2 regions of the Mesobacillus sp. AQ2 genome follow, and region 2 is predicted to be linked to the other one. Evidence: a T-box and tRNA genes for the amino acid it is inferred to sense, from the RefSeq annotation. Region 2 holds a T-box; the other holds one or more tRNA genes.
The links. A T-box is a leader RNA that pairs with one kind of tRNA and senses whether it is charged. The one in region 2 lies ahead of argS (arginine--tRNA ligase), so its partner is inferred to be a tRNA-Arg.
Positions count from the first base shown of each region.

Region 1: it encodes a tRNA-Arg, which carries the amino acid that the T-box ahead of argS (arginine--tRNA ligase) is inferred to sense. The anticodon was not compared.

Region 1 covers NZ_CP126080.1:238,044-249,403, forward strand. The annotation lists gene QNH36_RS01285 (RsbT co-antagonist protein RsbRA) at 1-593, shown strand, start outside; gene QNH36_RS01290 (STAS domain-containing protein) at 590-946, shown strand; gene QNH36_RS01295 (anti-sigma regulatory factor) at 951-1,352, shown strand; gene QNH36_RS01300 (PP2C family protein-serine/threonine phosphatase) at 1,364-2,374, shown strand; gene QNH36_RS01305 (anti-sigma factor antagonist) at 2,433-2,765, shown strand; gene rsbW (anti-sigma B factor RsbW) at 2,762-3,235, shown strand; gene sigB (RNA polymerase sigma factor SigB) at 3,213-4,007, shown strand; gene QNH36_RS01320 (PP2C family serine/threonine-protein phosphatase) at 4,004-4,600, shown strand; gene QNH36_RS01325 (Tex family protein) at 4,760-6,931, shown strand; gene cmpA (cortex morphogenetic protein CmpA) at 6,965-7,075, opposite strand; gene QNH36_RS01335 (SprT family protein) at 7,169-7,645, shown strand; tRNA gene QNH36_RS01340 (tRNA-Asn) at 7,776-7,850, shown strand; tRNA gene QNH36_RS01345 (tRNA-Ser) at 7,869-7,959, shown strand; tRNA gene QNH36_RS01350 (tRNA-Glu) at 7,975-8,049, shown strand; tRNA gene QNH36_RS01355 (tRNA-Asp) at 8,080-8,155, shown strand; tRNA gene QNH36_RS01360 (tRNA-Gln) at 8,163-8,237, shown strand; tRNA gene QNH36_RS01365 (tRNA-Lys) at 8,395-8,470, shown strand; tRNA gene QNH36_RS01370 (tRNA-Leu) at 8,534-8,618, shown strand; tRNA gene QNH36_RS01375 (tRNA-Leu) at 8,677-8,762, shown strand; tRNA gene QNH36_RS01380 (tRNA-Arg) at 8,826-8,902, shown strand; tRNA gene QNH36_RS01385 (tRNA-Pro) at 8,920-8,996, shown strand; tRNA gene QNH36_RS01390 (tRNA-Gly) at 9,016-9,089, shown strand; rRNA gene QNH36_RS01395 (16S ribosomal RNA) at 9,206-10,755, shown strand; rRNA gene QNH36_RS01400 (23S ribosomal RNA) at 10,981-11,360, shown strand, end outside.
Region 2 covers NZ_CP126080.1:2,792,861-2,805,976, reverse strand. The annotation lists gene QNH36_RS14085 (thioredoxin) at 546-749, opposite strand; gene QNH36_RS14080 (class I SAM-dependent methyltransferase) at 988-1,593, shown strand; gene dnaN (DNA polymerase III subunit beta) at 1,699-2,808, shown strand; gene QNH36_RS14070 (class I SAM-dependent methyltransferase) at 2,830-3,543, shown strand; gene QNH36_RS14065 (NUDIX hydrolase) at 3,740-4,195, shown strand; gene QNH36_RS14060 (HIT family protein) at 4,259-4,639, shown strand; gene QNH36_RS14055 (NUDIX hydrolase) at 4,620-5,102, shown strand; gene QNH36_RS14050 (class I SAM-dependent methyltransferase) at 5,320-6,063, opposite strand; gene QNH36_RS14045 (hypothetical protein) at 6,190-6,615, opposite strand; gene QNH36_RS14040 (hypothetical protein) at 6,713-6,850, opposite strand; gene QNH36_RS14035 (hypothetical protein) at 7,050-7,250, shown strand; gene QNH36_RS14030 (OsmC family protein) at 7,251-7,520, shown strand; gene QNH36_RS14025 (RNA polymerase sigma factor) at 7,636-8,187, shown strand; gene QNH36_RS14020 (hypothetical protein) at 8,171-9,079, shown strand; gene QNH36_RS14015 (GNAT family N-acetyltransferase) at 9,166-9,642, shown strand; T-box leader at 9,682-9,895, shown strand; gene argS (arginine--tRNA ligase) at 9,936-11,633, shown strand; gene QNH36_RS14005 (HesB/YadR/YfhF family protein) at 11,705-12,001, opposite strand; gene QNH36_RS14000 (TIGR04053 family radical SAM/SPASM domain-containing protein) at 12,210-13,116, opposite strand, start outside.

The DNA of each region.
Region 1 (11,360 bases), 2.2 Mb from region 2:
TGACGTTTGTCACCAAAGGCCTTCATACCTTTAATTTGATTGTTTTTGAAGGGATGCAGAGGGAAGAAGTCGTAACGCCTGAGAATCAGATGGAAATCATATTTGAGTTTGACCGCTGGGCAACCCCAATGAACAATGAGATTGTCAGTGTATACTCGTCTACATGGGAAAGAACGGTTTCCCTTCAGAAAATTGCCCTTCAGGAACTTTCGGCTCCGCTTATTCCTGTATTTGAAGGAATTACGGTGATGCCGCTTGTTGGTACCATCGATACAGAGCGTGCAAAACAAATCATGGAAAACCTGCTAAAAGGTGCGGTTAAACACCGTTCTGAGGTAGTTCTTATAGATATTACAGGTGTTCCTGTCGTAGATACGATGGTTGCCCACCATATTATCCAGGCAGCGGATGCTGTCAGGCTTATTGGTGCCAAGTGCATGCTGGTCGGAATCCGTCCGGAAATAGCCCAGACCATCGTCAACCTGGGCATTGACCTGAACCAATTTACAACGAAGAATAACTTGAAAAAAGGAATAGAAGCAGCTCTTGAGCTGACAAATAAAAAAATCGTTTCACTGGAGGGAGCAAAGTGAGAATACCTATCCTAAAGCTGGATGATTGTCTGTTGGTCTCCATTCAATGGGAGCTTGATGACCAAACTGCTCTTCAATTTCAAGAGGACTTGCTCCATAAAATTCATGAGACAAGTGCCAATGGTGTCGTCATTGATTTAACCTCAATCGATTTCATCGACTCTTTTATCGCCAAAGTCCTTGGAGATGTCATCAACATGTCCAAGCTTATGGGTGCGATTGTAGTCATAACAGGAATCCAGCCTGCTGTAGCGATAACGCTAATTGAATTAGGAATCGGACTTGATGATGTCCTAACTGCATTAGATTTAGAAAAAGGTTTGGAGAAATTACAACAGGAATTGGGGGAATAGCTGAATGGACATCCAATCCTGCGTAACGATTATCAATGAATGGGACATCGTGGCCGCGCGCCAGCTTGGCAGGAATGTAGCGAAAGAGCTTGGTTTCGGCACGGTTGACCAAGCAAGAATCACCACAGCCATCAGTGAATTGGCCAGGAATATTTACTTGTACGCCGGAAAAGGACAGATTTGCATCGATAAACTGTATGACGGCGGAAAAGCGGGATTGCGAATCAATGCAGTAGATAGCGGCCCAGGTATTAAAGAAATACGCCAGGTCATGGAAGATGGTTATTCAACATCAGGAGGACTTGGAGCCGGCCTTCCCGGGGTTAAGCGTCTTATGGACGAATTCGACATAGACTCTACTCCTGGACAAGGAACACAGATCAAAGCAACTAAATGGCTCCGTTAGGGGGAAACAGTATGGATTTCCGAGAAATGATGGAATCAAAGTATCGGGATATTCTTGACAATTATATAAAAGAGCAATCCGAACAAGCATTATATGCGGGACAGAAATTCAGCCGGAAGTCGATAGAGCACAAAATCGCACCGGAAGAAATCATCAGCCTGCATAAAAGCTTGCTTCTTGAAATGTATCCTGAACTACCAGAGGATATTATGCATTCCTTTGACATTCTCCTCGAAGTGATGATTGGTTATGGTATTGCTTACCGTGAGCATCAAAGCTTAAGGCACCAGCAGGAGGAATTAAGGTCCGAAATGGAAATTGCCGCTAATGTCCAGCAAACCCTGCTTGGCACGAATATCCCTACCGTTCCCGGTATCGATATCGGCGCAATCAGCGTCCCTGCAAAGCATATGAATGGTGACTATTTCCATTTTGTCCAGGATGAGAATGACAATATCAGTGTTGCGATCGCTGATGTAATCGGAAAAGGGATTCCGGCAGCGCTTTGTATGTCCATGATTAAGTATGCGATGGACAGCCTGCCAGAAAACCGGCTTGATCCGAGCAGCATCCTGGAAAACCTGAACAGAGTCGTTGAACAGAACGTTGACCCAAGCATGTTCATCACAATGTTTTATGGAATGTTCAATCCTTCCAACAACATCTTCTATTATGCTTCCGCAGGGCATGAGCCTGGCTTCTATTATGATTCCAAAAAGAAGGAATTCTCAGAGTTGGTCGCAAGAGGCTTGCTGTTAGGAGTGGACAAACGGACAAAGTATACCCAGTACGAAAAAGAAATACTTCCTGGGGATATGGTGATCCTGATGTCTGACGGAGTGACTGAGTGCAGGACGGAAGAGGGTTTCATCGAAAAGGAAACATTAATCGGATATATAAATAAATATATTCACTTAAATGCTCAGGAAATTGTCAATAATATCTTTAGGGAACTTGAAAAACTTCAGCATTTCCAATTGCGGGATGATTTTACTTTGATCATTTTGAAAAGAGATGTTTAATCAGAACCCGAAACGGGTAAATCAAAAGAGCAATTGAATTGTAAAGGGTGGGTCATTTATGAATATTTCGATAGATGTTAAAGAAACAGAATCTAAGTTAGCAGTTAAAGTAAACGGTGAAATTGATGCATATACAGCTCCACAGCTTCGTGAAAAGCTTTTCCCTTTATCTGAAAAAGAAGGTGTAAAGATGGTTGTTGACCTTTCAGAGGTCAATTATATGGATAGTACTGGGCTTGGAGTATTTGTAGGAGTATTCAAGAACGTCCGTGCACACGACGGTGAGTTCAAGATCGTCGGCTTGTCCGAACGTTTGCAGAGACTTTTCGAAATCACCGGCTTGGCCGACATTATCGATATAAACAGCCAGATAGAGGGTGGAGTGCAATGAACCAGTCATTTGACTATATTGAGATGAAAATCCCGGCTAAACCGGAATTTGTAGGTGTCATTCGTTTGACCCTTTCTGGTATTGCAAGCCGCATGGGTTTCTCCTATGACGAAATTGAAGATTTAAAAATTGCGACCAGCGAAGCATGTACCAACGCTGTGCAGCATGCATATAAAAACAAAGAGAATGGCGAAGTTATCATTGGTTTCGGATTGTATGAAGACAAGCTTGAAGTGATGGTTGCAGATAATGGACAAAGCTTTGACTTCCACTCAGCGCGCCAGGGCCTCGGTCCTTATGACCAGAATAGTTCTGTGGAATTCCTTCGCGAAGGAGGCTTGGGACTGTATCTGATCGAAACCTTGATGGACGAGGTTCGGATCCATCACAAAGAGGGCGTCACGGTCTTTATGACCAAGTACCGAGAAGGAGAGCAGGTGGAGAGAGATGCAGAGACAATCTCAACCTAAGCAGAGGCCAAAAGAAGAGATTAATGAATTAATCAAAGCCTACCAGCTACATGAGGATGCAGACGCCCAGAATGAGCTGGTTCTTCATTATCAAAACCTTGTCGAAACCATCGCGAGAAAGTACTCGAAGGGAAGGTCATTCCACGAGGATATTTTCCAGGTTGGAATGATCGGTCTTTTAGGCGCAATCCGCCGTTACGATGAAACATTCGGCAAAAGCTTTGAAGCATTTGCCGTGCCGACCATCATTGGTGAAATCAAAAGATTCTTAAGAGATAAAACGTGGAGTGTTCACGTACCGCGCAGGATAAAAGAACTTGGTCCTAAAATCAAGACAACTGTAGAAGATTTGACCACCCAGCTGCACCGCTCTCCTCGAGTGGATGAAATCGCAGAAGCACTTCAGGTTTCCGAAGAAGAAGTGTTGGAAGCGATGGAGATGGGGAAAAGCTACCAGGCTTTATCCGTTGACCATTCTATTGAAGCCGATTCTGACGGCGGAACAGTCACCCTGTTGGACATCGTCGGAAATATTGATGAAGGCTATGAAAAAATCAACCAGAGAATGGTTCTCGAAAAAGTACTTCATGTACTGAGCGAGCGCGAAAAGTTAATTATCCAATATACCTATCTTGATAACCTGAGCCAGAAAGAGGCTGGTGACAAGCTCGGTATTTCACAGATGCATGTATCAAGACTTCAAAGAAGGGCAATCAAAAAGCTTCAAGAAGCGATTCATGCGGAAAACAACAACTCGGAGTATATTACATGATCCAACAGTTCAAGGACAAAATAGAACTTTATGCTTACCAGACAATCAAAGAAGGTAAATTAGAGTGCGGTGACAGTTACTATTATACAGCCACCGATGATTATTTTGTCTGTGTAGTAGCAGATGGACTCGGGTCAGGACAATACGCGCATGAAGCATCTGCGGCGGTCGTTTCAGTAGTCGAACAGCACCATCATGAAGATGTTGATACACTCATGAAATACTGCAACAACATTCTGGTGCAAAAACGCGGGGCTGCTGTATCGATCTTCAAGGTCTACTTCGAAAGCCGTCAATTCGTGTACAGCTGCGTCGGGAATATCCGCTTTTTCCTCTATGCGCCAAACGGCAAATTGACGTATCCTTTGCCGGTTACAGGTTATCTTTCAGGGAAGCCGCAAGTATTCCACACCCAACGATTTGTTTACGAGCCAGATTCAAAATTCCTGATCTACTCAGATGGGTTTGATATCCATGGCGCAAAAACACTTTTGAAGGGATACCGGTCCGTAGCAGCCGTCGCGGAACAAATCAAAAGGGAATACGCAAACTCAATGGATGATGCAACTTTTATTGTGGGAAGTCTACTATAGCCGGTGGACTTCTTTTTGTTTTATATAGATGTCTTTCACAATTCATTAAAATCCTTCCGGGCAGAAGCGAAACTGTAAACCTCACCCCGGTTTTGGTACACTATTAAGGTATCAAGAAATACCAATATGATAATGGAGGATTGTCTCTTGACTCAAACAATGGATAAGCAAGACCAATATGTAAAAATCATTGCCAAAGAGCAATCGTTAGCAGCGAAACAGGTGCAAAGTGTGATTTCATTGATCGCTGAAGGGAACACGGTCCCGTTCATCGCCCGATATCGGAAAGAAATGACTGGCGCCCTTGATGAAGTGCAAATTCGCGACATCGTTGAAAGATGGCAATACATACAGAACTTGGAACAGCGTAAAGAAGAAGTCATCAGGCTGATCGAGGAACAGGGAAAGCTGACAGACGAACTTAAAGCGAACATAGAAAAATCGATCAAGCTTCAGGAAGTAGAAGACCTTTACCGTCCGTACAAGCAAAAAAGAAGGACGAAAGCAACCGCCGCCAAAGAGAAAGGCCTTGAGCCTCTTGCTCAATGGATGCTGGAATTCCCTGTTAGCGGCAGTCTTGAAGGTAAGGCCGGGGAGTTTTTATCAGAAGAAAAAGGCGTTGAATCCGTTGAGGACGCGATTGCAGGCGCGAAGGATATCATTGCCGAAATCATTTCCGACGATGCAGAAAGCCGTAAATGGATTAGAAGCGAAACCTTTAAGACAGGCTCTATTGAATCTGCCGTAAAAAACGAAGAGCAAGATGAGAAAAATGTTTATGAGATGTACTACGAATACTCCGAACCGGTCAGTAAAGTAGTCCCTCACAGGATTCTTGCGCTCAACCGAGGTGAGAAAGAAGACCTTTTAAGGGTGTCAATCAAGCCGAAAACAGAGATGATCATGAGTTATCTGCAGCGTAAGTGGATTTCCAAAAATCATTCTGTAACAACAACTTCGGTAACAGAAGCGATTGAGGATGCCTACAAACGCTTGATCCAGCCATCAATTGAACGTGAAATCAGGAATGAGCTCACGGAAAAAGCAGAAGAGCAGGCGATCCATATCTTTTCCGAAAACCTGCGCAAACTGCTCCTTCAGCCTCCTTTAAAAGGAAAGGTCGTTCTTGGAGTAGACCCTGCGTTCCGGACAGGCTGCAAATTGGCTGCTGTCGATGAGACCGGAAAAGTTTTATCGATCGGTGTAATCTATCCGCATACATCGAGTGCTAAAAGTACCGAAGCACGGGACAAATTCATTAAAGTCCTGAAAGATTACGATGTAGAAATGGTGGCCATCGGCAACGGTACAGCTTCAAGGGAGACGGAGCAATTCGTATCAGATATTCTAAAGGAACTGGATCGAGAAATTTTCTATCTAATCGTCAATGAAGCAGGCGCAAGTGTCTACTCCGCATCTGACCTTGCCCGTGAAGAGTTCCCGAACTATCAAGTAGAGGAAAGAAGTGCCGTTTCGATCGCACGCAGATTGCAAGATCCCCTGGCAGAACTCGTGAAAATCGATCCTAAATCTGTTGGTGTCGGTCAATACCAGCATGATGTAAGCCAGAAGAAACTATCCGAATCCCTGACATTCGTTGTAGAAACGGCAGTTAACCAGGTGGGTGTTAACGTAAACACAGCCTCATCATCATTGTTGCAATATGTATCAGGACTATCAAAGACGGTTGCCAATAACATCATCAAGAAGCGAGAAGAGGAAGGGAAGTTCACGAGCCGGGCACAGCTTAAAAAAATCCCGCGCCTTGGAGCCAAGACCTATGAACAGGCAATTGGATTCCTTCGTGTCATTGACGGAAAAGAACCGCTTGACCGCACTGGCATCCACCCGGAAAGCTATGGCGAGGTAAAGCAGCTGCTTGACAGTCTCGGATTTAAAACGTCTGATCTAGGGACATCCGCACTGAAGGATGCTTTAGGGCAAATCAATATCGATCAGACAGCTGACCAGCTTGGAATCGGTAAACTGACGCTTAAGGACATCATTGACGCTCTCGTCCGTCCAGAAAGAGACCCGCGTGATGAACTTCCAGCTCCGCTTCTAAAGAAAGATGTTCTAAAGCTGGAGGATCTAAAACCAGGGATGGAGCTTCAGGGGACTGTAAGAAATGTAGTGGATTTCGGAGCTTTTGTGGATATCGGCGTTAAACAGGATGGCCTTGTCCATATCTCCAAACTAAGCAACCGCTTTGTAAAACACCCATTGGATATTGTCTCGGTAGGCGATGTAGTAACAGTATGGGTAGACAGTGTAGACCAGAAAAAAGGCCGTGTCGCTTTGACAATGCTGAAGCCCGATCAAGCAAAATAAAGAAGACTGCAGTCAATCCTGCAGTCTTTTTCACTACTCCTGTTTCTTTCTATAAAAAAACCAACATTGATTTAAGAGTTTGATTTGATAACGATTTTTTTCATAGAAGGCTCGTTTCATTTGATTCTGGAACCAGACTGGCATAAACAATACCTCCTTAAGATAAATACGGTAAAAGGTAACATTAATATATGCTATAATGGGTTGTCAGGTTTCTAAAAAGGCAGGAGTTCTTAAATGACAGACCAAGAATTGCAGAATCTTGTTAGTAAAATCTCAGATGACTATTTCCAAAAGCCTTTCAGGCATAAAGCCTTCTTCAATTCCCGACTTCGAACCACCGGCGGCAGGTACATGCTGAATAGCCACAATATCGAAATTAACAAAAAGTATTTCGAACAGCTTGGAGAAGAGGAGCTTATCGGTATTATCAAGCATGAGCTTTGCCATTACCATCTTCACCTGGAAGGGAAAGGCTATAAGCATCGAGACAATGATTTTAGGAAATTGCTCAAACAAGTAGATGCACCCAGATTTTGTTCCACTCTGCCTGAGGAAAAGAAACGAAAATCAAAGAGCCAAAAGTTCCTGATTTATCAATGCAGCAAATGTAAGTTGGACTATCGCAGGAAAAGATCCATTAACACTTCAAAATATGTTTGCGGAAAATGCAGGGGAAAGCTGGTCAAGGTCAAAGAAATAGTTGTAGATTAAGGTTTCCAGGCATTCAAGCTCGGGTTCGAAAAATATTAAAAACATGGTTGACTTTTGCTGGGCTGCTCCCTATAATAGTAAGAGTCGATAAGACGTCATCATGAAATAACGCAAGAAGAAATGCTGCTATTCCGCAGTAGCTCAGTGGTAGAGCACTCGGCTGTTAACCGAGCGGTCGTAGGTTCGAATCCTACCTGCGGAGCCATTAATTTTTTCGAGGTATGGGGAAGTACTCAAGAGGCTGAAGAGGCGCCCCTGCTAAGGGTGTAGGTCGGGTAACCGGCGCGAGGGTTCAAATCCCTCCTTCTCCGCCAGAACATTTCATATATGGCCCCTTGGTCAAGCGGTTAAGACACCGCCCTTTCACGGCGGTAACACGGGTTCGAATCCCGTAGGGGTCACCATTTGCAAAAAAAACAAAAAATATCTTCAATGGTCCCGTGGTGTAGCGGTTAACATGCCTGCCTGTCACGCAGGAGATCGCCGGTTCGATCCCGGTCGGGACCGCCATTTTCATTGGGCTATAGCCAAGCGGTAAGGCAACGGACTTTGACTCCGTCATGCGTTGGTTCGAATCCAGCTAGCCCAGCCATTTTTTTGAGCCATTAGCTCAGTCGGCAGAGCAGATTGCTCGCTGCATTGAGTTTTCTTCCCTGGCAATCTGCGAGAAAGACCGAAGGTCTTTTGAGCATCAGATGCGATGAGGGAAAATAAATGGGTGGATACAATCTTTGTTCCACTTCAAAAATGAGCCATTAGCTCAGTCGGTAGAGCATCTGACTTTTAATCAGAGGGTCGAAGGTTCGAGTCCTTCATGGCTCACCAGTTTTTTTACAACAGTTGAAAAAACTTTCTCTGGATTCTGCTTAGGCGGGATGATATTAATACGCGGGTGTGGCGGAATTGGCAGACGCACCAGACTTAGGATCTGGCGCCGCAAGGCGTGGGGGTTCGACTCCCTTCACCCGCACCATTAATTACCTGTTGATTAATGCGTTTGAATCAGTTAAGATATAAACCTGTCATGTTATGCGGTCGTGGCGGAATGGCAGACGCGCTAGGTTGAGGGCCTAGTGGGGGCAACCCCGTGGAGGTTCAAGTCCTCTCGGCCGCACCAAAAAAGATATTGACACACTTAAACGATTGTGTTAATATATATAAGTTGCTATTAAAACATTATGCGCCCGTAGCTCAATTGGATAGAGCGTCTGACTACGGATCAGAAGGTTATGGGTTCGACTCCTTTCGGGCGCGCCATTATATTTTCTCTTTATCGGGGAGTAGCTCAGCTTGGTAGAGCACTTGGTTTGGGACCAAGGGGTCGCAGGTTCGAATCCTGTCTTCCCGACCATCAGCAACTAATATCATATGCGGGTGTAGTTTACTGGTAAAACCTCAGCCTTCCAAGCTGATGTAGTGGGTTCGATTCCCATCACCCGCTCCAGTTTAATTGTTCTTTGAAAACTAAACAAACAAGCGTCAACAAACAATAAATTATCATGCTTCTATTAATAGAAGACATGAGCCAACGTTTTAACTTATGAGCTAACTCATAACTCTTTCTTGGAGAGTTTGATCCTGGCTCAGGACGAACGCTGGCGGCGTGCCTAATACATGCAAGTCGAGCGGATCTTCATTAGCTTGCTTTTGAAGATCAGCGGCGGACGGGTGAGTAACACGTGGGCAACCTGCCTGTAAGACTGGGATAACTTCGGGAAACCGGAGCTAATACCGGATAATCCTTTCCCTCACATGAGGGAAAGCTGAAAGACGGTTTCGGCTGTCACTTACAGATGGGCCCGCGGCGCATTAGCTAGTTGGTGAGGTAACGGCTCACCAAGGCAACGATGCGTAGCCGACCTGAGAGGGTGATCGGCCACACTGGGACTGAGACACGGCCCAGACTCCTACGGGAGGCAGCAGTAGGGAATCTTCCGCAATGGACGAAAGTCTGACGGAGCAACGCCGCGTGAACGATGAAGGCTTTCGGGTCGTAAAGTTCTGTTGTCAGGGAAGAACAAGTACCGGAGTAACTGCCGGTACCTTGACGGTACCTGACCAGAAAGCCACGGCTAACTACGTGCCAGCAGCCGCGGTAATACGTAGGTGGCAAGCGTTGTCCGGAATTATTGGGCGTAAAGCGCGCGCAGGCGGTTCCTTAAGTCTGATGTGAAAGCCCCCGGCTCAACCGGGGAGGGTCATTGGAAACTGGGGAACTTGAGTGCAGAAGAGGAGAGCGGAATTCCACGTGTAGCGGTGAAATGCGTAGAGATGTGGAGGAACACCAGTGGCGAAGGCGGCTCTCTGGTCTGTAACTGACGCTGAGGCGCGAAAGCGTGGGGAGCGAACAGGATTAGATACCCTGGTAGTCCACGCCGTAAACGATGAGTGCTAAGTGTTAGAGGGTTTCCGCCCTTTAGTGCTGCAGCAAACGCATTAAGCACTCCGCCTGGGGAGTACGGCCGCAAGGCTGAAACTCAAAGGAATTGACGGGGGCCCGCACAAGCGGTGGAGCATGTGGTTTAATTCGAAGCAACGCGAAGAACCTTACCAGGTCTTGACATCCTCTGACAACCCTAGAGATAGGGCGTTCCCCTTCGGGGGACAGAGTGACAGGTGGTGCATGGTTGTCGTCAGCTCGTGTCGTGAGATGTTGGGTTAAGTCCCGCAACGAGCGCAACCCTTGATCTTAGTTGCCAGCATTCAGTTGGGCACTCTAAGGTGACTGCCGGTGACAAACCGGAGGAAGGTGGGGATGACGTCAAATCATCATGCCCCTTATGACCTGGGCTACACACGTGCTACAATGGATGGAACAAAGGGTCGCGAAGCCGCGAGGTGAAGCCAATCCCATAAATCCATTCTCAGTTCGGATTGCAGGCTGCAACTCGCCTGCATGAAGCCGGAATCGCTAGTAATCGCGGATCAGCATGCCGCGGTGAATACGTTCCCGGGCCTTGTACACACCGCCCGTCACACCACGAGAGTTTGTAACACCCGAAGTCGGTGGGGTAACCTTTTGGAGCCAGCCGCCTAAGGTGGGACAGATGATTGGGGTGAAGTCGTAACAAGGTAGCCGTATCGGAAGGTGCGGCTGGATCACCTCCTTTCTAAGGATATTGCCTAAGGGCAATCGGAATGCGAATCTTTCGATTCGTACTGTGGATGTAATCCACATAGTTGTACGCTTGTTTGTTTAGTTTTGAGGGAGCAATTCTCTCAAGACTTTTTTGTTCCTTGAAAACTAGATAATCGTAAGTAAGAAGAACCAAGAAGAAAACCGAGTGATCGCCATTTTAGTTTTCTCTCTATTCAATTAGAGAAATGACCTTTTAGGTTAAGTTAGAAAGGGCGCACGGTGGATGCCTTGGCACTAGGAGCCGATGAAGGACGGGACTAACACCGATATGCTTCGGGGAGCTGTAAGTAAGCTTTGATCCGGAGATTTCCGAATGGGGAAACCCACTGTTCGTAATGGAACAGTATCTTTACCTGAATACATAGGGTATTGAAGGCAGACCCGGGGAACTGAAACATCTAAGTACCCGGAGGAAGAGAAAGCAAACGCGATTCCCTGAGTAGCGGCGAGCGAAACGGGACATAGCCCAAACCAAGAGGCTTGCCTCTTGGGGTTGTAGGACACTCTACATGGAGTTACAAAGGAACGGGGTAGATGAAGTGGTCTGGAAAGGCCCGTCAGAGAAGGTAAAAACCC
Region 2 (13,116 bases):
ATTTTGTTTAAAAGAGAACAATTCATGCATTAACCTAAGATTAATATTTAGAGGAGATAGAAGGGAATATCGGATTGGGAGTGAGAGGATTAAAACACAGAATTTATCGAAATCGGTATCGTGTTCAGACAAATTGTAGGTATCGGTGCAAGATTTCCTCCCAAGTTGAAATATAAAGTTATTATATTTCATAATTGATGGATCTTAACGAAAAATACCCTTAATATAAGGCTCTGTTAAAGCTCAATGTTGTTTTTACACCTGTTGATTGTAGGGGAAGGCGCGAAGACTCATGCGGGCGCAGCTGGACAGGTGAGACCTAGGTGAAATGATTCACGTGAGGAATCATTTGCACCCCACAGGAGCAAAGCGACGAGGAGGCTCAGCGCCAGCCCCAAGGAAGAATTGCTTATGAAAAAGACGGCAGTTGGTTTTTTAATATTCTTCCAGCGGAAAGCGAAGCGCCTGGAACGAAAATCAACAGTCTTGTTTAACAGAGCCAATATAAAAGAAAAACGAGAGCTTGGATTAACCAAGCCCCCCAATTATTCTCCAAAGAATCCTTCATAAATCCTGGAGACGTCTTCCCTGAGTTTCTCAACCTGGACGATTCTTGCCTCTCTTAAATACTCTCGTCCATCTGCATACAAGACTAAAACGGGTACTGTAAACGCCATAAGGAATCCCGCTATTTCTTCGACCTTCCCGGCATTGACCAGCCCAGTCTCGATTTTAGGGAAATCTTTCAAAACTTCCTCGACCTGAGGAAGCAATCCGTGACAGACACTTCAACCATCGGTCAAGACATAAATAAAACTTAATTCGTTATCATTGATTAAACTTTTTACTTCATCAATTGATGTTAATTCTTTCATTTAATTCAGCTCCTTTCGTTACTGATACCCACTTAAAAATAGAATAGCCACCTGAACTTTTATCATACTAAAAAAAGGGTAATGGGTATAATGATTAGGAAGGAGTGATCGTATGGGAAATTCGTGGCATGAACGTTTTGGTACCGAACAGTATGTATATGGTGAAGAACCAAATCAATTCATAAAAGAACAAGCACACAGATTAGGAAAAGGAAGTAAAATCGTGGCGTTTGCTGAAGGAGAAGGCCGGAATGCGGTTTATCTTGCACTGCAGGGGCATATAGTTACGGCTTATGATTATGCAGAAAATGGTTTGAATAAGACGAATGCATTGGCGGAGCGGCATAAAGTGAAAATCTCAACGGAACTAAAGAATTTAATACATGATGGGGTACCTGCTGAAGAATTCGATGCAGCCTTTATGGTATTTGGTCATTTTAGTAAAGATGATCAAAAAACCGTGATGGATAAATTGATTTCAACTGTCAAGCCGGGGGGCACCATCATGTTCGAGGTATATTCAGAAGACCAGGTCAAATACGGAACAGGCGGACCTAAGACGGTTGAGATGCTTTACGATCCATCTGATGTTTTAGAATGGATTAAAGGCTACAAAGTACTTCATTTCTTTTATGGAGAACAGGAAAGAGTGGAAGGTGAATTGCACACAGGCACCGGTCATGTTATTCAGGTTATCATCAAAAAAAATGCAAATTGAACAAAAGTGATTCTTCTTAAAGAGGGGTCACTTTTTTAATTTTTACAAGGATTTTCCAAAAATTTGTCGAATTTATAGTATATAGAAAGAGGAAAGGAAAGAAGCATGAAATTTATCATTAAGAGTGGCTTGTTTTATGAAGCACTATCGAATTTAAGCAGGAGTGTTTTGGCCAATCCTATTCCGCAAATTTTATGCGGCATTAAAGTAGTTGCCCATTCTGAAGGTTTGACTCTTATTGTCAGCAATCATAACTTTTTTCTGAAAAAAGAGCTGTTTGGTAATGAGGGAAACCTTGAAATCATTGAAAAGGGCAGCTTTGTTGCACCTGCTAAATATTTAGCAGAGTTAATTAAAAAATTGCCTGGTGAAATCACGGTGGAAACAGGGGATAATAATAAACTTATTATAAAGGCTGATGAGATAAAGATTCAGCTAAATGGTCTCAATGTTGATGAATACCCATCATTGCCAAAAGTGAATAGCGATGAAACCGTCCAGCTGCAGGCAAACCACCTCCACGAAATGGTTAAACAGACTGTATTCGCAGCTTCAGTAAAGGATTCTCGCCAGGTCCTTACAGGGATATCGATTTCGTTCCTGAACAACAAACTAAGATGTGCAGCCACAAATTCTCATCGATTGTCAATGAGTGAACTTGATTTTGAATCCCCTATTGCCGGTTCATACATAATTCCACTGAATTCAATAAGGGAATTCATAAGATTTTTCAATGATAGTACCGTTACAATCCATGTATCAGAAAATTACTTTGTCTTCGAGTCACAAGATTTATCCTTGTACTCAAGATTGATTGAGGGGAACTATCCTGACCTTTCAAGCATTATCCCATCAGAATCAAAAACATCAATGATCCTTTCTACCAGGAAGTTATTGAATGCTATTGACCGTGCCAGCCTGTTTACTCGCGACACAAGCAGAAACAAGGTGAAATTGAGTGTTTCGGAAGGGAGACTAATGGTTGCTTCCTATTCTTCAGATTTAGGGGGAACAGAGGAGACTATCCCTATCAGGGAACTCGAAGGAAATCCGGAGATTTTGATTTCATTGAATAATAGTTTTCTAATTGATGCTCTTAAATCAATTTCCGACGAAGAAATTGTGATGAGTTTCTCTGGGTCCATGAGACCAGTTGTAATTAAGCCAAACAGCGATAAACAACATTTGCAGATGATATCTCCAGTGATGGGATAAGGGAATTAAAGGAGGAAAATGATGAAAGAAAGTATATACAGCTATGATGATTTATTGGAGATGCTTGATCAGCTTTTGAGTGAGGAAAGGCAATTCAATTGGGACGTTTTTTATTCCGACAGAGACAGAGGAGTCCCTTTTTTTAAAAACTACCCTGATGAGAATCTGGCAGAGTATGTGGAAACAAGGAAATTAACTACTGGTAAAGTCCTGGAGTTGGGATGCGGTCCAGGAAGAAATGCTATTTATTTAGCTGGAAAAGGTTTTTCTGTGGATGCGGTGGATCAATCTGAAGAGGGGTTGAACTGGGGAAAAGAAAGGGCGCTTGATGAAAATGTGAAAGTGAACTTTCTAAAGCAAAATATTTTTGAATTGGATATAGAAGAGGGTTCATACGATCTAGTCTATGACTCAGGGTGCTTTCATCATATCCCTCCACACCGGAGAATGGATTATATTGACCTAGTAACTCGTGCTTTAAAGCCCGGAGGCCATTTCGCCCTTACCTGCTTTGTTGTGGGTGGAAAACTTGGCGGGTCGGACATTTCTGATTGGGAAGTGTACAGAGGGAGAAGCATGAAAGGCGGATTAGGTTTTACATTTGAAAAACTAACTAGAATCTTCAGGGATTTTGAAGTAGTGGAAATCAGGGAAATGAATGACAGGTCACCTGAAGAAGGCCTTTTTGGAACAAGTGAACTGTTGGCTGGATTATTTAAAAAGGCAGTTTCGTAAAGATTGTTGTTAAAATCTTAAAGCCGATTTTAACGTGCTATAAGCAATTTTGAAGTTCGTTTTTAAGTGTGCAAGCTCTTTTCTCAGATTAAGCTTGAATATTATAAAGAAAACTAGGTCATTCAATCCAAATTAGTAGTCAATAGCAAGAAAGTTTGAGAAAAGGGCCTTTAAAAAATAGCATGGAGTGAAACCATTGGAATATATTGCTGAGCTAAGAAAGTTGGTTGGCCATCGGCCACTGATTTTACCCGGGGCAGTTGTCATGATTTTTAATGAGAAAGATGAATTGCTTCTGCAGCTTCGGAGTGATGGTGGCTGGGGCCTGCCAGGTGGATTGATGGAGTTAGGGGAGAGTCTTGAGGAAACAGCAAGAAGGGAAGTAAAGGAAGAAACAGGGCTTATTATAGGCGACCTCAATCTCGAAGGCGTGTACTCAGGCGCTGACTTCTATTTAAAAGTGGCGAACGGAGACGAACTTTATTCTGTCACAACTGTTTATTCAACAAGGGAATATAAAGGGATTTTGGAAAAAGATGAACATGAATCAGTCGATCTTAAGTTCTTTCATTTGTACTTTTTGCCGAAAGATTTGCAGTCAGGTTATTTAAAATATATTCAAGGTTATCTTGATAAAAGTAATGAACCTTAATAGAACGGCAACAGGGATAAATAAACAGAAAAAACTAGATGGATGAAGAGGGGTGTTTGAAACGTGGCTAACAATCAATGGGAAGATTTTTATTGTTATGAGGTGCTTTCTGGCAAAACGGTTGTAAAGACCATCAAAGAAACGGAACATAGTCTCGCCTTTTACCATACCCGCCCTTATTATGAAGTACATATCATTGTCATTCCAAAAAAACATATACATTCTTTCTTGACTGTTACAGCCGAAGAAAAGGATTTATTGGAGGATGTGCTCCAGGTTGTCAGGGAAGTAGCAGTGAGGCTTGAAAAAGAATATGGAGCCTGTACCATTTCTACCAATGCAGGTAACTATCAAAGCAATAAACATATGCATTGGCATGTTCATTTTGGTGCAAGAGTAAGGGACGAAAAAGGACGGCTGCTTAATGGCATCACCTCAGAATAATGGTTTTGAATTGATTGAGTGCATAAGAATGAGTGAACGGGAAATAGAACATGTTCATCCACTGGCTGGGTCTTTTGCGATTGTTGAAAAGGAGGGGGAATATCTTCTGGGATACAACAGCTTGAGACAGCAATGGGAGTTGCCGGCTGGCAAAAGAGAAGAAAATGAAACACCATTGGAGTGTGCAAAAAGGGAATTGGTTGAAGAAACGGGACAGATTGTAGAAAGTATGCAATTAATCGGGGTAGCCAGGGTAAAAAATCACGTGACAAAGGCTGATAAGTTCAATCCTCTATACTTCTCTACGATCTATTCACTTATGCCTTTTATTCAAAACGAGGAGACTTCTGAAATAAAACTATGGGATTTAAAAGAAGATATCCAAATTGACCAGGTAGATTTGGGAATAATACGATTTATAGTTTCGTTCAGATTGGAGTTAGAGGATGAAAACCAAATTTAATCTTGACCAGGTCCTGTTCACAGGTTTTTTTGCTGCTACCATTCTGACGTTCGCCCGCGGATACGTATGGGAGAACAGAATATACTTTGGTATTATTGCCTTCATAGTCTATCTTTTAATAGCTTTTATTTCACAAAAACTCTTTAGAGATTGATTGAAAAAAGGACCTAGTCAAAAGTCCTTTTTTTATATTATCGTTGAAGTCTCGCTTTAATTACTATACTTTCGTGCATTTAAAAATAACGGTCGTCGGAACGGCCTTAACTTTCTCCCAGTTATACCACCTGTTAGAATCTCTGGACAATAGTTCTTCGGAAACCCTGATTTCCTCGATTATTTTTTCGATCTTAAAGCCAGCTTCGACTAGTGAATTGAGATAGGTGCTGATTTTATGCTGCTGCATGATGGCGGGATGGTTCCATGCTTCATGGTCATAGGGTCCTTCCTCATGATAAGACTTTGTGAGTAAAAGTCCATGCTCAGTATTTCGCACCCGGCTAAACAGAGGATGTTCCCAACTGAAAATAAACGCTCCGCCCGGCTTTAAATATTGATTGATGTTAATCAGCGTCTGTTCCAGATTGGTTGTCCAGCCTAAAGCAAAAATGGAGTATACAATATCAAAGTGGCTTTCGGGAATTCCAGGGTTCACTTCCATAGGAGATTGAAACAATTTGACATTCGTTCCTTTTAATAATTCTGTGGCTGCCTGAATTTGTGAGCTGGAAAGATCGAGGCCCCACAGCTCATCGGCCTTTTTTTCTTGCGTGTATTTCAGGGAGTGCCCGCTTCCGCATCCGATATCCAATACTTTTTTATGGTTTAAATCCCCGAATAGGTTCAGTTCCTTTTCGTCAGGAGCAAAGGGACCATATTCCGGCAAAGCCGTTCTCCCAAAAAAGTTTCGGGCCACCTCATCCCAGCTTGTTTTATTGATTGTCAAAGTGTCAGTATTCAAAATCAAAACCTCCATCGCATGATATGACCTTATTCTCCAAAAATCTGCCAAATCCTTCTCGGCGATCCTAAACAATAGAAAGAAACGAAAAAAGAGTTCTTCATATCTGGATGAAGGACTCTCAGTTTTTTACCGTCTCTTGCGGTGTTTAAGAGATTTTACTTCTGATTCCAGCGCAGTCAAACGCTGGTTCCTCTCTACTAACTCGGTTTTCACCTGTTTCAATTCCTCTTTTAAAGCATTCATGCTGGAGGTAAGCTCATCAACCGCCTGCCTGGAAATCTCTGATTTGTTACTTTGCTGCTTCAATGCATTTGAGAGAAGTGATAGAGTAGCAGGGTTGATGATACTTTGTGCTGTTGTCAACAATGATTGAATACTATCTTGGTTGAAAGTGGTTGTTTCAGCTGGTTTTGAATTTATCGGTTTCTCATCGTTTGTTTCTTGTGGCAGCTTTTTAAAAATGGCCTGGGTTAAATTAAGTACCTCATTCAAGGAGGGATCTTTTTTCAAACGGTCAATGTCAATGTCCAGATTTAGGTCATTCTCTTTCATCTTCACCGATCCTTTCGATATTTTGGGTCTCCCCGGCCAATACCGGTATAGCCAGGGAGCCAGTCACAAGGTCCAGGTTCTACATCATTTGAAGAGATTAAGCAACACCATTATCAACAGCAATAACTTCGCCGATGCATCTGTAGAGGACGTCAGCAAGTGCATCCTGATTCAACAAGATAGCAACGACCAAAGCCAGAGCCAACAATAGTACCACGATAGCAGTGATTAACATCTCCCCACCCCCTTCCTTTAAAGAAGATAGGTAAGATCCGAACCTTACAACAACATCATATGTAAAATTATCGGACGAGCATCAGCTTGTATCATAGGAATCAAAATAAGGGCTGCCTTTTTTATGCAAAGGACTTTATTTGAAAAATACTAATCTTTCTATTATGGTTGTAATAACTAAAAAAGGAGGGATCGTTTCATTGTCTGACCCAATTGCCTTAACAAAAATAACGGTAATTCAAAAAGATACTCCCAACAAAATTAGAGAAGCCTACATTGATGGTTTCCAGGAACCTTTGTTGTTCGGTGTACACGGCGGTGTAAAACAATTCTACGGTGTCAATCCTAAAGTGGAATACCCTTCAACCCTGGATCACATCGTTGCTGCTGCAGGGGGCTGACTGGTCGGCACCCTATCAGGCGCGCTGGAGGCGCGTAAAATACCGACTTCACCCGATAAAGTAAAGGCACAGGTACAAGGTACAATTGAAGCACCTGAAGGAGTATTGAAAATAACGAAAATCAGTTGTCACTATATACTTAAGATTCCAACTGGCAAAAGGGAAGCAGCCGAAAGGGCGTTGAATGTTTTCGAAAGAGGATGTCCGGTTGCACAAACATTAAAAGGCTGTATACAATTCGAACATACATGGGAAATAGAAGAAGATTAAAAAATGGGCCGTTATCTTAACAAGGTAACGGCCCATTTTATTTTATAATGGAAAAAAGAGGAGAAAAAGTGTCACATTATTGAATTTTCTTCGACCTATCGTATAGATAAAGGAAATGAGGTGGGCAACAATTAGCGATAACTTAAAAGAACAAAAAGTAATGGAATGGTATGAATTGTATTATAAAGATCTTTACCGTTTTATCTATTATATGCTGGGTGATCGCCAATCCTGTGAGGACCTCGTTCATGATACATTTCTGCGTGCTTATACGTCCTTCGAGAAATTTGAAAAGAGGGCGAGTGTGAAGACCTGGCTTTTTAGTATTGCAAAGCACCTCGTATTCGATGAAATACGCAGGCGGAAAAGAAGAAGGAGTATCACGTTATTTTCTGAGGGGAAAGACATTGCATCACCTTTAAATATCGAAAAATATATAGAAAACCGAGATACGGTAGAAAGGAGCCTTAAAGCAATTCAACAGCTTAAACCTGACCACCGGCTTGTGATCACGCTGAAAAAAATCGAGGATTGTTCCACTAAAGAAATTGTCGAAATCCTAGGCTGGTCTGAATCAAAAATAAGGAAAACACTATCCAGGGGACTTGCGGAACTAAGGAAAAAGGACATAGCGGAAGGAGGCGGACACAATGAACAAATTTTCTGATGAACAATGGGAATTGCTGAAAAAGCTGACACCAGGTGAATGCGAAAGGGATAGAATGAGGTTGAAAATAAGGTCATCCATTCGAACTATTAAAGCACAAAAAAAGAAGGAAAGAACATTCGATTTGAAAAACGTTGTATTTACGTCGCTATTTCTGCTTTTATCTGCTGGCTTGTTGTTTCAAGTTCAAAATTATGATCAACATGAAGACAGATCAGGTCAATCACATGCTGTAAATGAGTTCAGTCTGAAATGGGATTTAGAAACTATATATAGTGAAAGAAGTCCAGATGGTTATGAATTTTACAAAAAAGGAGAATCTGAAAAGGTTGGTTTTGCCGAATTCGTGAATGACCGTAAAAAGAAGGAAATCATCAGTTCCAAAGCGATGAATGTTGAAAAAGAACTGCAGAATTTTCCCTATCCTACAACATTATATATCGAACATGTAAAAATGATGGATGTCAGCCTCCGTTACCACTTTTTTGTGGAAGCGGGCAAGAATATTTTATATTTCAGCTTTGATTATCCAAAGCTTGAATATGCTGAAATATTTCAGATTATTGGGTCACTTGATCTTAAAAATCCAGCCCCTTATCAACACGAACAGCTGCTATATGTTGTGCATGGCTATGGGAAGCTCCCTTATCCAGTAGGGTTACGGCCGGCAGAAATCGATGGGGGCACAGAAAAATATACTTGGGACCGAGGTACCGATCAAAACATGAAAGATTATCTTGATAAGATCCAGGCAACAGGTGTTTGGAAGCATACTGGAGGTGAGGGACCATCCTATATTTTTGAATCTGCTGATGGGATGGAAATAGTTGAGATAACAAAAGATGAGAAAGAACTTACCTACCAATATTCATATCCTGACAGAGAGGAATAAAAATGAAAGCGGGTTAAAAGAGGATTTTCCTTTATTATCAACGAATAATTAAAATAAAAAATTCAGTTTCAAAAAGGGGAATCCTTGTGATCGATTTGGTACGTGTGAAACAGGAGGATGAAGCAGTCCTTCAGAATCTGATTCAATTCTATATCTACGAGTTTACGTTGTTTCAGGAAATCAGGCTTGAGGAGAACGGAAGTTACGCACCGTTTGATTTGAAACCATATTGGACTGATATGAATCTTCATGCTTTCTTCATCATACATGAAGGTGAATATGCTGGGTTTGCCATGGTTGAAAGCGGGGAACCCAATGTCATCCTCGAATTTTTTATCCTTAGGAAATTTTACAGAAGAGGGTTCGGCAGAATTGTCGCTACCAGGCTGTTTGATCAATTTCCTGGCGGATGGAGTGTCATCCAGGTCGAGAAAAACGAACCAGCGAGAAGTTTTTGGCGGAAGGTAATAGGAGATTATACAGGTGGAAATTATATTGAAACCTTTGATGATAACAATTGTTCAACCCAGGAATTTGATACAGTTTTGGCTGTGAAAAAATGATTGCAATCGATCATAGTTGTTGTTTATAACGGTAAAAATATCTAATCGATGAGAAAGAGAGTAGTTATCCTTTTTTGAGTTAGCGAGCCGGGGACGGTGAAAGCCTGGTGCAAATAGGGTAATGAAGCGCACTTTTGAGATGCCTTCCTGAAAACCATTAGGGATGGCCGGAATGAACTCCGTTATCAATGAAAGCAGGTTCCTTTCAGGAACAATTAGAGTGGTACCGCGGGATAAAACTCTCGTCTCTTTTTAGAGGCGGGGGTTTTTTATTTTTTAAAGGGAGGTCTACAATGAAATACCGTAAAAAATATTCTGGATTACTCGCTCAAGAACTAAAAGGAATACTATCTGATGAGAATATTGAACGTTTGATCGAAAAACCAAAATTTCTGAAACACGGAGATTTGGCCTTTCCTTGCTTCCAGATGGCAAAAGCCCTGAGAAAGTCACCTGTGGAAATTGCCAAAGACATTAGCCAAAAATTACAGTCCAAAAATGAATCTGACTTTGATCGTTTTGAAGCAATTGGCGGGTATGTGAATGCTTTTTTGGATAAATCAAAAGCAGCAGCTTATATCCTCAATGAAATTACAGAAAAGAAAAACCATTACGGGGACTATAATCGAGGACGTCAACATACGGTGACAATTGATCTTTCCTCCCCTAATATTGCCAAACCTTTTTCTATGGGGCATCTACGTTCTACCGTTATAGGAAATTCTCTTTCACTAATTTATGAAAAGTGTGGATTCAAGACGTTTAAAATAAACCATCTTGGAGACTGGGGGACTCAGTTTGGCAAACTAATTACGGCCTATAAGCTTTGGGGCAGTGAACAGAAAGTGAAAGAGAGTCCGATAAAGGAGCTTCTGGCCCTTTATATAAAGTTTCATGAAGCCGCAGAAACCAATCCTGAACTCGAGCAGGAAGGCCGAAATTGGTTCAGGCGTCTTGAAAACGGAGATGTAGAGGCACTCGGATTGTGGAAATGGTTCAAGGAAGAATCATTGAAAGAGTTCAAGAAGGTTTATGAGCTGCTGGGGATTGAATTTGATTCATATGCTGGAGAAGCATTCTATAATGATAAAATGGAGCCTATTGTTGAAATGCTAAGGAACAAAGAGCTTCTTGACGAATCAGATGGGGCTCTGGTCGTTCAATTGGAAGATATCGGCCTGCCACCCTGCCTGATTAAAAAATCAGACGGTGCCACATTGTATGCGACCCGGGATTTGGCCGCGGCCAAGTATCGATATGATCAGCATTCTTTTATTACATCTTTATACGTTGTGGGAAATGAGCAAAGTCTTCATTTTAAACAGTTAAAAGCGGTTCTTGCAAAAATGGATTTTGAATGGGCGGATGGAATCATCCATGTTCCTTTTGGAATGATGCTGAAAGATGGCAAGAAAATGTCAACGCGCAAAGGGAAAGTTGTTTTACTGGAGGATGTCCTTAAAGACTCGATTGAGCTGGCTAAAAAGAATATCGAGGAAAAAAATCCTTTACTCCCGAATCAGCAAGAAACAGCTGCTATGGTGGGTACAGGAGCAATCATTTTTCATGACCTGAAGAATTTTAGAATGAATGATATTGATTTTTCCTTGGAGGAAATGTTGAGGGTCGAAGGAGAATCAGCTCCATATGTACAATATACAAATGCCCGGGCTAAAACCATTTTAAGAAAGGCAGCAAGTCCAGTAACTGGTGTGGAAATCAAGCTTGAAGGTGCGGCTGAATGGCCAGTTGTCACAGAGCTTATGGATTTCCCTGAAACTGTCATAAGAGCCTGCCACAATAATGATCCATCTCAAATCGCAAAATATGTATTGAATCTCGCCCAGGCTTTCAATAGATATTATGGAGAGGTAAGGATCCTGAAAGAAAATGAGGAGAAAGATGCACGGCTGGCTTTGGTGAATGCAGTCAGCATCGTTCTCGAAGAAGGCCTGAGACTTTTGGGAATCAAGGCTCCAGAGGAAATGTAAGAAGAGCTCCTGGTTCTGCCAGGAGCCCCGCTTCATTTTAATGCAATGATTGTTGTTATATATATTGATGATCAATGATGCTCATTGTATTTGGTGAATATTTCACCGGCAGTATCACTGTACTTGATCTCTACATCTGTCTCATTAAAGAACCAGGTGTCATTTGACTCTACATAAAAGGTAATACCGTCAATTATCTGCTGTTCGGCGGCAATGGCAGGAGTTTCTAGCGAAAATGCCAGGCTATAGCCCTTATTCTTGTCGCCAAACCCGGCATATTGAGGATAAAGGCGGATGTGAAACGGTTTTGGTGTGTCGAATTCTCTTTCAAACCATTTAAATGCTTCTTGATCAATCTTGATTGTCATCTTTGCACCATCCTTTCGTTAACTTTATTGTAAAACTTGGTTGGTGGTGTTTTCCGTGCTTTATGTCACAGAAAAAAGGAAGTCATAAAAGTGTCAATATTGATCAAATAAGAATGTTGTGTTGCTATTCGACTCTCTTTAATGTTGTGGCTTGGGATTAGAACAGCATTCCAAATAAAAATAGCTCCTTTATCAGGAGCTATCGGCATTAGATTGGCGATTTCGTTTTGCGCATTGTCTCGGGGATATAGACACAGAATGGCTCACTGCCCATGTAGTCTCCTGTGACCGCATAGGTTCTTGAACGGGAACCCCCGCAGACATAGCGGAATTCGCAAACACCGCATTTTCCTTTGTATTGATCAGGATTACGCAGGTCCTTAAAGATTTGGGAATCGCGGTAAATGTCCGCTAAAGGCTTATCCCGAACGTTTCCGCCAACTAAAGGAAGCAATCCGGATGGCATCACATCTCCCGTATGCGAAATGAAAACAAAGCCGTTGCCATCATTGACCCCTTTTGGAGCACGTTTCAGGCCATCGATGACAGAAGCCATATCTTTCGTTAATGTGTCTTCATACCGGATTTCATCCTTGTTAACGCTATGTTCCCTGGTTTTTTGTTGGAAAACAACCCGGCGGTAATGCTGGGCTGCCGTCGTTTTAATATCATATGGAGCAGTCTTGCTTAATTCATACAGCCAACGGAAAACTTTTTCATGTTCTGCAGGTGTCAAGCAGGCATCCAGCTGGCCTCGGCCTGTAGGAACCAAAAGGAATATGTACCACATCACAACTTTAAGTTCTTTCATCAGTTCAGCCATTTGTTCAAGGTACTCATAATTATACCGTGAAATGACCGTGTTAAGCTGCAAAGGCATTTTTAATTCATTTAGGTATTTAACTTTTTCGATTGTCAGATTGAATGAACCGGGAGTTCCACGAAAATGATCATGGATTTCAGGAGTGGGACCATCCAAGCTGAAAGCCCATCTTGAAAGTCCAGCTTCCTTGGCTCTTTCCATTTTTTCTTTTGTAACATTATCTGTAGCGCTTGGTGTCATTGACACGCGCATGCCTTTCTTCACCGCATATTCAGCAAGTTCAAAAAGATCC